2 linked regions of the Tsuneonella mangrovi genome follow. The protein of the gene in region 1 binds, or shares a complex with, the protein of each later gene. Links are inferred from orthologs where the notes say so. Each region holds a gene or a part of one and is shown on either strand. Other genes may lie near its edges.

Region 1 (5,197 bases):
CAACGCATTTTGCCGGTCGCGGTCAGGCATCTCCGCCTGCTCGATCGTCAAGATAAGTGCAGCAGTATTCTCGCGAATTTTGGCAATTCGTTCATTGCCAATCCTTTGTGTCAGGCCAGTCCATTGTGAACTGTCGACAGTTTCGGTTTCGTCACGAAGCCTTTGGAACGACGCGGCTACATCCAAGATCGATTCACTCGTCCCAGCAATCACCGTCCTTAGGATACGCCCTTCATTAAGAAGGCATTGCACCCGGCCCGCTTGCGTAACGCGCAGATTTGCCTTGTTCAGCTGAACTCCCAACAAGGGTTCGTCGAAGTTGATCATTCCGCCTTCTTTCAGGCGAGCAAGTGCGTCTTCAACCTCGCTTCTTTGCTTGTTTCCTGGCTCAATCGCATCATAAAAGTGGAAAGCCCCCCGGTCATCGCCACTGACCGAGAGCAAGCGCCCCAAGATATCATCTTCAAGATCGCCAAAGAGGGGCATCACCCCAACATCCCCACGAACTTCTCGAACAGGTAGAAGCTGTCCTGCGGCCCCGGGCTCGCCTCCGGGTGATACTGCACCCCGAACGCGCGCTTGCCGCTGATGGAAATCCCGCAATTGGATCCGTCGAACAAGCTCACGTGGGTCTGCTCGACCCCCGCAGGCAGCGTATCGGCATCGACCGCGAAGCCGTGGTTCATGCTGGTGATCTCGACGAGGCCGGTGGTCTCGCCCCACCCTTCCCCGACACGCTGGACCGGATGGTTCGCGCCGCGGTGGCCCTGGTGCATCTTCACCGTCTTTGCCCCCGCCGCGATGCCAAGCATCTGGTGACCGAGGCAGATACCGAACAGTGGCACGTCCCGCTCGAGCAGCGCCTTGATCACCGGCACCGCATATTCGCCGGTTGCCGCCGGGTCGCCGGGGCCATTGGAAAGGAACACGCCGTCGGGCTCTAGGGCGAGGATATCCTCCAGCGAGGTTTTCGCCGGGACCACTGTCACCCGCGCGCCCGCTTTCACGAGATTGCGGAAGATATTGTCTTTCGCGCCGTAGTCGATTGCGACCACGTGCGGCCGGTTCTCCCACGCCGCGCGCGAATAACCCTGGCCGAGCGCCCACGGGCCGCCGCCCCATTTCTCGCCCGCTTCGCGCGTGACGCGCACGGCGAGGTCCATCCCCTCCAGCCCCTGCCATTCCTGCGCGCGCCGAAGCAGCGCTGGGATATCGAACTTGCCGCTCGGCTCATGCGCGATCACGGCATTGGGCGCGCCGGACAGGCGGATGCGGCGGGTGAGCGCACGGGTATCGACGCCGGAAAGGCCGATTTTGCCCGCCTTCGCCAGCCAGTCGCCGAACTCCTGCTCGGCGCGGAAATTGGAGGCCGGGGTGACTGCCTCGCGCACCACGCAGCCGACTGCGCCCTCGACCTGCGATTCGACGTCTTCGGCATTCGCGCCGACATTGCCGATATGCGGGAAGGTGAATGTGACGATCTGCCCGGCGTAGGAAGGATCGGTCATCACTTCCTCGTAGCCGGTCATCGCGGTGTTGAAGCACACTTCGCCCACCGCGCTGCCGGTGGCTCCGAAGCCCTTGCCCCAGATCACCGATCCGTCGGCCAGGACGAGGACTCCCGTCGCGCCGTCGGGTTGCGCGCGAGTGTTTGCGGGGTCGGCCATTGGGGGCGCTCCGAGTCAGGGGTTTCCGGCGATGTCGCTAAGACCCAGCCGCTAGGCGCGGTTGGCCGAGCCGTCAACCTGTCCAATCGCGAATATTCCGGCTAAGCGCACCGGCAACGCAACCTATCCACACAGAAAGACCGAAAACCATGCTCCGCGACGATCTCAAGCAGGCCCAGATTGCAGCCATGAAGGGCGGCGACAAGGAACGCCTCGCCGCCGTGCGGCTGATTCTCGCCAAGGTGAAGGATCGCGACATCGAACTGCGCACCGGCAAGGCCCAGGGCGACGACGATGCGGTGATCATCGACGTGCTGCAGAAAATGGCCAAGCAGCGCCGCGAATCGATCCAGATGTACCGCGACGGCGGCCGCGACGAGCTGGCCGACAAGGAAGCGGGCGAGCTGGCGGTGATCGAGGAGTTTCTTCCCCAGCAGATGAGCGAGGCGGAGACCAAGGAGAAGATTGCCGCGATCAAGGCCGAACTCGGTGCGGAAAGCATGAAGGACATGGGCCGCGTGATGGGCGAACTGAAGGCCCGCCACGGCACCCAGCTCGACATGAGCAAGGCCAGCGGCTGGGTGAAGGAAGCGCTTTCCTGAGGCGCACCTGACTCCTCTCGACTTAGCTGTGTGCTAGGGGCACACTGGCTACCCTTTCACCGTTCGTGTCGAGCGTAGTCGAGACACGTTGCCTTGGACTAACCGATGCCCTTCTGGTGTTACATCCTCGAATGCGCCGATGGGGTATACTACACGGGGCACACCGATGACCTGGAACGGCGCATCGCCGAACACAGCGTGGGCGGATTTTGCAGATTCACCTCCGCCCGTCGCCCGGTGGAGCTAATCTGGGCAGACGAATTTCCTACGCGCGAAGAAGCCCTCGCAAGCGAGTTGCGGATCAAAAAATGGTCGCGCGCAAAGAAGGAGGCGCTTGCTGCAGGAGACTGGGGCAAGCTCTCGTTCTATTCGAAACCTCCGCGCGAGCGCCTCTCGACTTCGCTCGAGGCGAACGGCTGTTGTGGCAGTCATTCCCATTCCGTTCGTATCGAGCGTAGTCGAGACACCAAGCGGGCAGACAACTGATGCTCTCACCCCAATGGCTTGATGAACTGCGTGCGCGGGTGACGCTTTCGAGCGTTATCGGCCGCACGACCAAGCTGCAGAAGGCGGGACACGAATGGAAGGCGTGCTGCCCATTCCACAATGAGAAGACGCCAAGCTTCACGGTTTCCGATCAAAAAGGGTTCTACCACTGCTTCGGTTGCGGGGCGCACGGCGACGTGATCCGGTGGATGACGGACCAGCGCGGGCTGTCGTTCATGGATGCAGTGAAGGAACTCGCCGCCGAAGCCGGGATGGAAGTCCCCGCCCCCGATCCGCGCGCAGCGCAGCAGGCCGAACAGCGCGCGACGCTCAATGATGTGTGCGAGGCGGCGCAGGCGTGGTTCGTCGCGAGCCTTGCAGGCGAACGCGGGGGCCATGCCCGCGAGTATCTCGCCAAGCGCGGGTTCAATGCGCGCACGATCGAGCGATTCGGCTTCGGCTATGCCCCGGTCGACCGGCAGGCGCTCAAGGCCGCGGTCTCGCAGTTCGAGGAACCGCTGCTGATCGAGGCGGGCCTGCGCATCGCGGTCGATGACAAGGAACCCTACGATCGGTTTCGCGACCGGCTGATGCTGCCGATCCAGGATGCGCGCGGCCGGGTGATCGGCTTCGGCGGGCGGATCCTGCAGGCCGACAGCAAGGCACCCAAGTATCTCAACAGCCCCGACACTCCGCTGTTCGACAAGGGGCGCACGCTCTACAACTTGCACCGCGCCGGGCCGGCCAGCCGCCAGACCAAGCGCATGGTGGTGGTCGAAGGCTACATGGACGTGATCGCACTCGCTGCAGCGGGGATGGAAGATGCGGTCGCGCCGATGGGCACCGCGCTCACCGATCGGCAACTCGCACTGCTGTGGCGCATGGTCGACACGCCGATCCTGTGCTTCGACGGCGACGCGGCGGGCCAGCGCGCAGCAATGCGTGCGATCCAGCGTGCTTTGCCCTTGTTGCAGCCGGGCCACTCGCTGGGGATTGTCCGCTTGCCCACCGGACTCGATCCGGACGACCTGATCAAGCAAAGCGGCGCGAAGGCGATGGAGGAGTTGCTCGCCAGCCCCGCCTCGTTGCTCGACACTTTGTGGGAGGCGGAGCGCAATGCCCAGCCGCTGAACACGCCGGAGGACAAGGCCGGCCTGAAGGCCCGGCTCCTCACCCATGTCGACACGATCGAGCACCCTGACATCAAGGCGCTTTACCGCCGCGAACTTCTCGAGAAGTTTTCCGCCTTCGCGTTCCCGCCCCGCGCTGCCCGATCGCAACGCGACTGGAAAAGCGGGATCGCCAAGCCGGCCGCTCCGCCACTTTCTCCAGAGGCAGCATCGCGCCTCAGGGCCGTCACCGGTGGCGGTGCGCGCGACGGACTGGCGGCGGCAGTGATTGCCGGGCTCCTGCGCTTTCCTGACCAGATTCTCGCCCATGCCGACGAGCTCCATCGGTTCGCCAACCATGACGGCAGAATCGGTCCTGCAATAGATTCGTTGATTGAAGCGGCCGAAATGCTTGATCCCGGCAGCGAAACGCCCATATCGGCTCCACAGGGCTTGTCGCCGCCACCGGATAACACCCGTTTCGCCTTCCTGCGAGAAGGCACCGATCCGCAAGAGGCGCGCGAGGTTCTGGCTGAAGCCATATCGCTGCTGGTCGAAAGACCTGCGCTGGAGGCTGCTATCGAAGCAGCTACGGCGCGGTTCGAGGCCGATCCCGAAGGTTCGTTTGCCGAACAAAAACGCCTGAGGGAACGAATGCTGGAAAATCAGCGGCGACTAGGGCAAATGGCGAGCAAACGGGCCGCGCAGGCGGCTCATGATGATTCAGACGTTCCGACAGCGGATAAACCCCGCCAACCGGACGAAAGCACGGGTTGATACTGGACCAGATGGCAAGCGACGACGGCAACGGCAAGGACGACGCCCCCCTCATCGATCTCAACGAAGCTTCGATCAAGAAGCTGATTACCCGCGCCAAGCGGCGCGGCTACGTGACGGTCGACGAACTCAACGAGGCGCTCCCGCAAGACCAGCTCTCTTCGGAGCAGATCGAGGACGTGATGTCAGCGATCAGCGAGATGGGCGTCAATATCGTCGAGAAGGACGAGGACGCCGAGGACGACAGTGACAGCGACGACGACGTCGAGGAACTGGGAGCGTCCGACGACAACGAAGACGAAACGGCGACTGCCAAGAAGGCCAAGCCCGCCGCCAAGAAGAAGGAAACCGTCGAGCGCACCGACGATCCGGTGCGGATGTACCTGCGCGAAATGGGCGCGGTCGAACTGCTCAGCCGCGAGGGCGAAATCGCCATCGCCAAGCGGATCGAGGCCGGACGCGACACGATGATCATCGGTCTGTGCGAAAGCCCGATCACCTTCCATGCGATCATCCAATGGTCCGAAGCGCTCAACAACGAAGAGATGCAACTGCG
Region 2 (4,519 bases), 780 kb from region 1 along the record:
GAGGCTTCCCGGCCCGAATGCGTGCGGCAGCAGCGCGCTCAGCCGAACAGTGCGCACCTCATCCGGCGCGACGCACAGCACTTCCGGATCGGTCCCACCGAGCTGGGCGAGCTCGTTGAGCACCTGGCGGCAACGCCCACATGGCGTGATCGGCGCACCCCCTCCACGTTCGTGAGGCCCGACGACCACAACCTTGACCAGGCCGCCGCGCACCCCGCCGTCCATTGCCTTGGCAACCGCGACGGTTTCCGCACACAGCGCAAGGCCATAGCTGGCGTTCTCGATGTTGGTCCCGGTCACCACCGAGCCGTCGGCAAACAGCAGCGCCGACCCCACCGCGTATTGCGAATACGGTGAATACGAACTTTCGGCAGCGGCACGCGCGGCGTTGATCAGGTCTGCGTCGGTCATCGCTCCTCCCTACCCCAATTGCTCACGGCTGCACCACTACCCAGCGAATCGGTTCGCCCGCAGCGGGGGTTTCGAGGCGCCCGTTTGCCGTCCACAGCAGCCAGGGACGCCCGGCGTATGTCGGCTGGAACCGCGTGCCGACGACCCACAGGCTGCGATCGAGCCTTCCGGCGAGGTGATAGCGATCCTCGAATCTGCGCGAGACTTTGAGGATCGCGCGCTTGCCGGCGTGCGCTTCGATCTGGTTGATGAGCGTCATCAGTTCGCTCTCGACTGCCGCATCGCGCACCTTCTTAGGGCACTTGTCGGCCGTGCGGTCGAGCGCAATCACCGGCGGCAGCAGCCGCGGTTCGCGCGGAACGATCGTGACGAAGTTGGCCGATTGCGGATCGGCAGTCAGGCACGGGTCGAAATCGTGCACCGCCCCGACCTTGAGTCCGGCAGCCTGTGCAGCATCGATGTTGGAAGCAAACCTGGCGTCGGTCCGGTTCGCGCCGCTGCTGGCGTCGAGATAAACGAATTCGGCTCCCAGCGCCCGCAAGGTGCGGAACTTTACCGCGCCGTCCGACGCACCGATCTCTGCGCCCTGCTCCGGATAGTCGGCGGTCGACGGAGTCCAGTGGAGCAACTGCCACCACAACCAGCCAGCCCCGATCAGCCCGGCAAGCAGCACTGCCCCGGCAAGGCGTCCACGCCAGCCAAAGCCTTTCTTCCTGCGTGCCACGATTCGCGATCCCTGTTCTTGCTCAGCCCTTGATATGGAGCACGCAGATCAGCGTGAACAGCCTCCGCGCGGTCGCATGGTCGGTCTCGACCTTGCCCTCCAGCCGTTCGATCAACAGCTCTGCGGCATCGTTGTGGATCGCCCGGCGCGCCATGTCGATGGTCTCGATTTCCTGCGCGGTCGCCTTGCGGATTGCCTGGTAATAACTGTCGCAGATCGCGAAATACTCGCGGATCGGGCGGCGAAACCGTGCAAGGCCGAGCACCAGCGTCTCGAGCGGCTCGCCAGCTTCCGTTGCGATCGCCATCGCCAGCCTCCCGTCGGGCACCGACAGTGCCAGGTTGTATGGCCCGTCGTGCCCCGCCTCCACCGAACGGATGGGCTTGAACGCGTTTTCCTCGATCAGGTCGTAGATCGCGACCCGCCGTTCCTGCTCGACATCGGCGTTGCGCCACAGGATCGTGTCCTCGTCGAGCGAGATGTGGGCGATACGCCAGGAGGGCTTGAATTCGGACATTGTCGCAGCCCAGCCTTTCGCAGACCTGCACAGGCTGCGGCAAGGCCTAACCGCGTTCATCCCCGCTATCCACAGACGTGAACACCCGGCTCGGACGGCACCACACTTGCCAAGACTCAACGGGCGTGCGCAATAGACCGACATGCCCGACCAGAACCTGCTCACGCGCCCAGACCACACCGCCGCCACCAGCCCGGCGATTCGCGCGTTGCCTGCCAATATCGAGGCCGAGGCGGCCTTTCTCGGGGCAATCCTGATCGACAACCGCGTGCTGGAAGAGCTGGCGACCCCGCTCCACGCATCCCATTTCTTCGAACCCGTCCACCAGCGCGTGTTCGAACGTATCGTCGCGCTGCTCGATCGCAATGCAGTGGTCACGCCGGTGACGCTCAAGCCCTATTTCGAGGCCGACGAAGCGCTCAAGGAACTCGGCGGGATCACCTATCTCGCGCGCCTGACCGCCGACGGGCAGGGGCTGCTCGCCCCGCGCGAACTGGCCGAACAGATCTACGACCTCGCGTTGCTGCGCGAACTGGTGACGGTCGGTCGCAACCTCGTGGAAGGCGCGCTCGATACCAGCGAATCGGTCGCTCCGCTCGAGCAGATCGAGAACGCGGAGGCCGCGCTGTTCCAGGTGGCCGAAGGCGCATCGAGCCAGAACGAGGCATCAAGCTTTGGCCAGGCGACCACCAAGGCGCTGGGGCAGATCGAAAAGGCGATCAGCTCGGGCGGCCACATCGCCGGCAAGACCACCGGCTTTACCTCGATCAACGACAAGATCGGCGGCCTGCACGATTCCGACCTGGTGATCCTCGCCGGGCGCCCGGGCATGGGCAAGACCTCGCTGGCAACCAACATCGCGTTCAACTGCGCCAGCCGCCTGCTGCGCGACCGGTCGGACGGGATAGACGAGAAGGCCTCGGTCGGCGCGGGCGTCGCCTTTTTCAGCCTCGAAATGAGCGCAGACCAGCTCGCTACCCGCATCCTTGCAGAAGTCGCGGAGATTTCCAGCGAAGCGCTGCGCATGGGCAAGCTGAGCCGCGACGAGTTCCAGCAACTCAGCTTCGCCAGCCAGAAGCTCGCCGACCTGCCGCTCTACATCGACGACACCCCGGCGCTGTCGATCGCCGCGCTGCGCACCCGCGCCCGCCGCTTGAAGCGACGCCACGACATCGGTCTGATCGTGGTCGACTACCTGCAATTGCTGCAAGGATCGGGTCGCGCAAACGACAACCGGGTGAACGAGATTTCGGAAATCAGCCGCGGCCTCAAGACGCTGGCGAAAGAGCTCGAGGTACCTGTGGTAGCGCTGTCGCAGCTCAGCCGCGCGGTCGAACAGCGCGACGACAAGCGCCCGATGCTGTCCGACCTGCGCGAATCCGGCTCGATCGAGCAGGACGCTGACATGGTATGGTTCGTCTTCCGCGAGGACTATTACATCGCCGCGAAAGAACCCAAGGTCCCGCAGGCCGAAGACGATGCCAGCGTCCACGATGCCCACGCATCATGGGCAAGCGAAATGGAACGGGTGCACGGGATTGCCGAACTGATCGTCGCCAAGCAACGTCACGGCGCGACCGGCAAGGTCCGCCTGAAGTTCGAGGCGAAGTATACCAAGTTCTCCGACCTTGCGCAGGACGATCGGCGCTACGGCTACGACTGATCGGTATTTGCCCTGCTATTCCCCCAGGTCGAGCCGCCGGGTAACCGTGTAATCGACTACGGTCACGAGGAACCACGCCAGCCACCAGCGCACGCGGCTGAACACATTGGCCCGGCGTTTATGGAGCGATGGCGTGATTTCTTCCGAACCGGAGCGGTGGAATGCGATATGCTCGCGCATCCGCTCGGCCAGGGCGGGATCCTCGATCCGCAGCATGATCTCGAGATTGAGATAGAGACTGCGCATGTCGAAATTGGCACTCCCGACATAGGTCACATCGCCGACCACGATCAGCTTTTCGTGCAGCTTGCACGCTGTGAATTCCCAGATCCGCGCGCGCCGCTTGAGCAGGTAGTTGTAGAGCGATCTGGCTGCACCGATGGTCGCGCCGTTGTCGCTCTTGCCGGCCAGCACCAGTCGCACTTCGCCGCGACGGGCGACGTGCCCGATCCGCCGCATCAGCCAGTAAGGCGGCGAGAAATAGGCCATCACCATGTCGAGACGATCCGCTTCAACCATGTCGCGCGCGACATGGCGGGCCCAGGTGGACAGCATGCGCGTGGGTCCACCGATCACCACGCTGACCGCGCCGGACCCGGGCTGCCACTCACGCACCATGCGACGGATGGCGAGCCAGTTTCCGCTCGGGCTGGCGACCCATTTTTTCAGCTCGCCGAACCAGCGCGAAAGGTCGGCGACGACCGGGCCGCGCACAGTCACTCCAAGGTCGTTCCACCCGTCATCGGCGGCCGACGCGAAATAGTCGTCTTCGATATTGAACCCGCCGAGCATGGCTTCCCGCCCGTCGGCGATTGCGATCTTCTGGTGGTTGCGGATAAGGTAGCGCTGGCCCCATCGCGGCGAAAACTCGAAGAACCGCCCACCTGCCTCCACCAGTGGTGCGAAGAAGCGCGGGCCGGCGTCCGCGCCGAATCCGTCGACGATCAGCTGCACGTCGACCCCGCGCCGCGCCGCTGCGACCAATGCGTCGCGTACCGCCTGCCCCGAAGCATCCTTCGCAAAGATGTAGAAGCACAGCCGCAAGCGCTCTTCAGCCGAATCGATCAGCGATATCAATGCCTCGCGCCGCTCGGGTCCGCCGGGGTGAAAGACCAGGTCCTGCCCCTTCGCGGAGACCGCAAACGATCGCTCCGCGTGATAGGAAGCGGACGCGGCGCGCACGCCAATCGGGTTGCTGGTTCCC

The links.
Region 2: the proteins of dnaG (region 1) and CJO11_RS04845 are in contact, whole or in part, in a crystal structure (PDB 2R6A), measured with the Geobacillus stearothermophilus proteins. The link is inferred for Tsuneonella mangrovi from one-to-one orthologs. Residues at the interface, in WP_049624496.1 of Geobacillus stearothermophilus: Lys456, Leu457, Leu458, Pro459, Ala460, Asn463, Ala464, Leu467, Leu535, Leu536, Ile537, Ala538, Gln544, Glu545, Asp548, Tyr549, His552; in WP_033016901.1 of Geobacillus stearothermophilus: Ser13, Glu15, Ala16, Gln18, Glu91, Leu92, Asp94, Ala95, Val96, Pro97, Thr98, Ala99, Ala100, Asn101, Tyr104, Tyr105, Ile108.

What each region holds. Positions count from the first base shown.
Region 1 is NZ_CP022889.1:181,350-186,546, reverse strand. What follows is about bases 2,209-5,197. They hold dnaG (DNA primase), read left to right. Parts: upstream 2,209-2,754; coding sequence 2,755-4,641; downstream 4,642-5,197. Other genes in these bases: rpoD (RNA polymerase sigma factor RpoD), read left to right, coding at 4,653-5,197; CJO11_RS00885 (GIY-YIG nuclease family protein), read left to right, coding at 2,375-2,755; CJO11_RS00890 (GatB/YqeY domain-containing protein), read left to right, coding at 2,209-2,269. Also shown: CJO11_RS00900 (hypothetical protein), read right to left, coding at 1-486; carA (glutamine-hydrolyzing carbamoyl-phosphate synthase small subunit), read right to left, coding at 486-1,667; more of CJO11_RS00890, read left to right, coding at 1,817-2,208. UniProt on the Escherichia coli protein: RNA polymerase that catalyzes the synthesis of short RNA molecules used as primers for DNA polymerase during DNA replication.
Region 2 is NZ_CP022889.1:963,473-967,991, forward strand. The notes cover bases 1,062-4,054. They hold CJO11_RS04845 (replicative DNA helicase), read left to right. Parts: upstream 1,062-1,794; coding sequence 1,795-3,315; downstream 3,316-4,054. Other genes in these bases: CJO11_RS04835 (glycoside hydrolase family 25 protein), read right to left, coding at 1,062-1,135; CJO11_RS04840 (UPF0262 family protein), read right to left, coding at 1,158-1,652; CJO11_RS04850 (phospholipase D-like domain-containing protein), read right to left, coding at 3,331-4,054. In the rest of the region: CJO11_RS04830 (cytidine deaminase), read right to left, coding at 1-411; more of CJO11_RS04835, read right to left, coding at 434-1,061; more of CJO11_RS04850, read right to left, coding at 4,055-4,519. UniProt on the Escherichia coli protein: The main replicative DNA helicase, it participates in initiation and elongation during chromosome replication. Travels ahead of the DNA replisome, separating dsDNA into templates for DNA synthesis.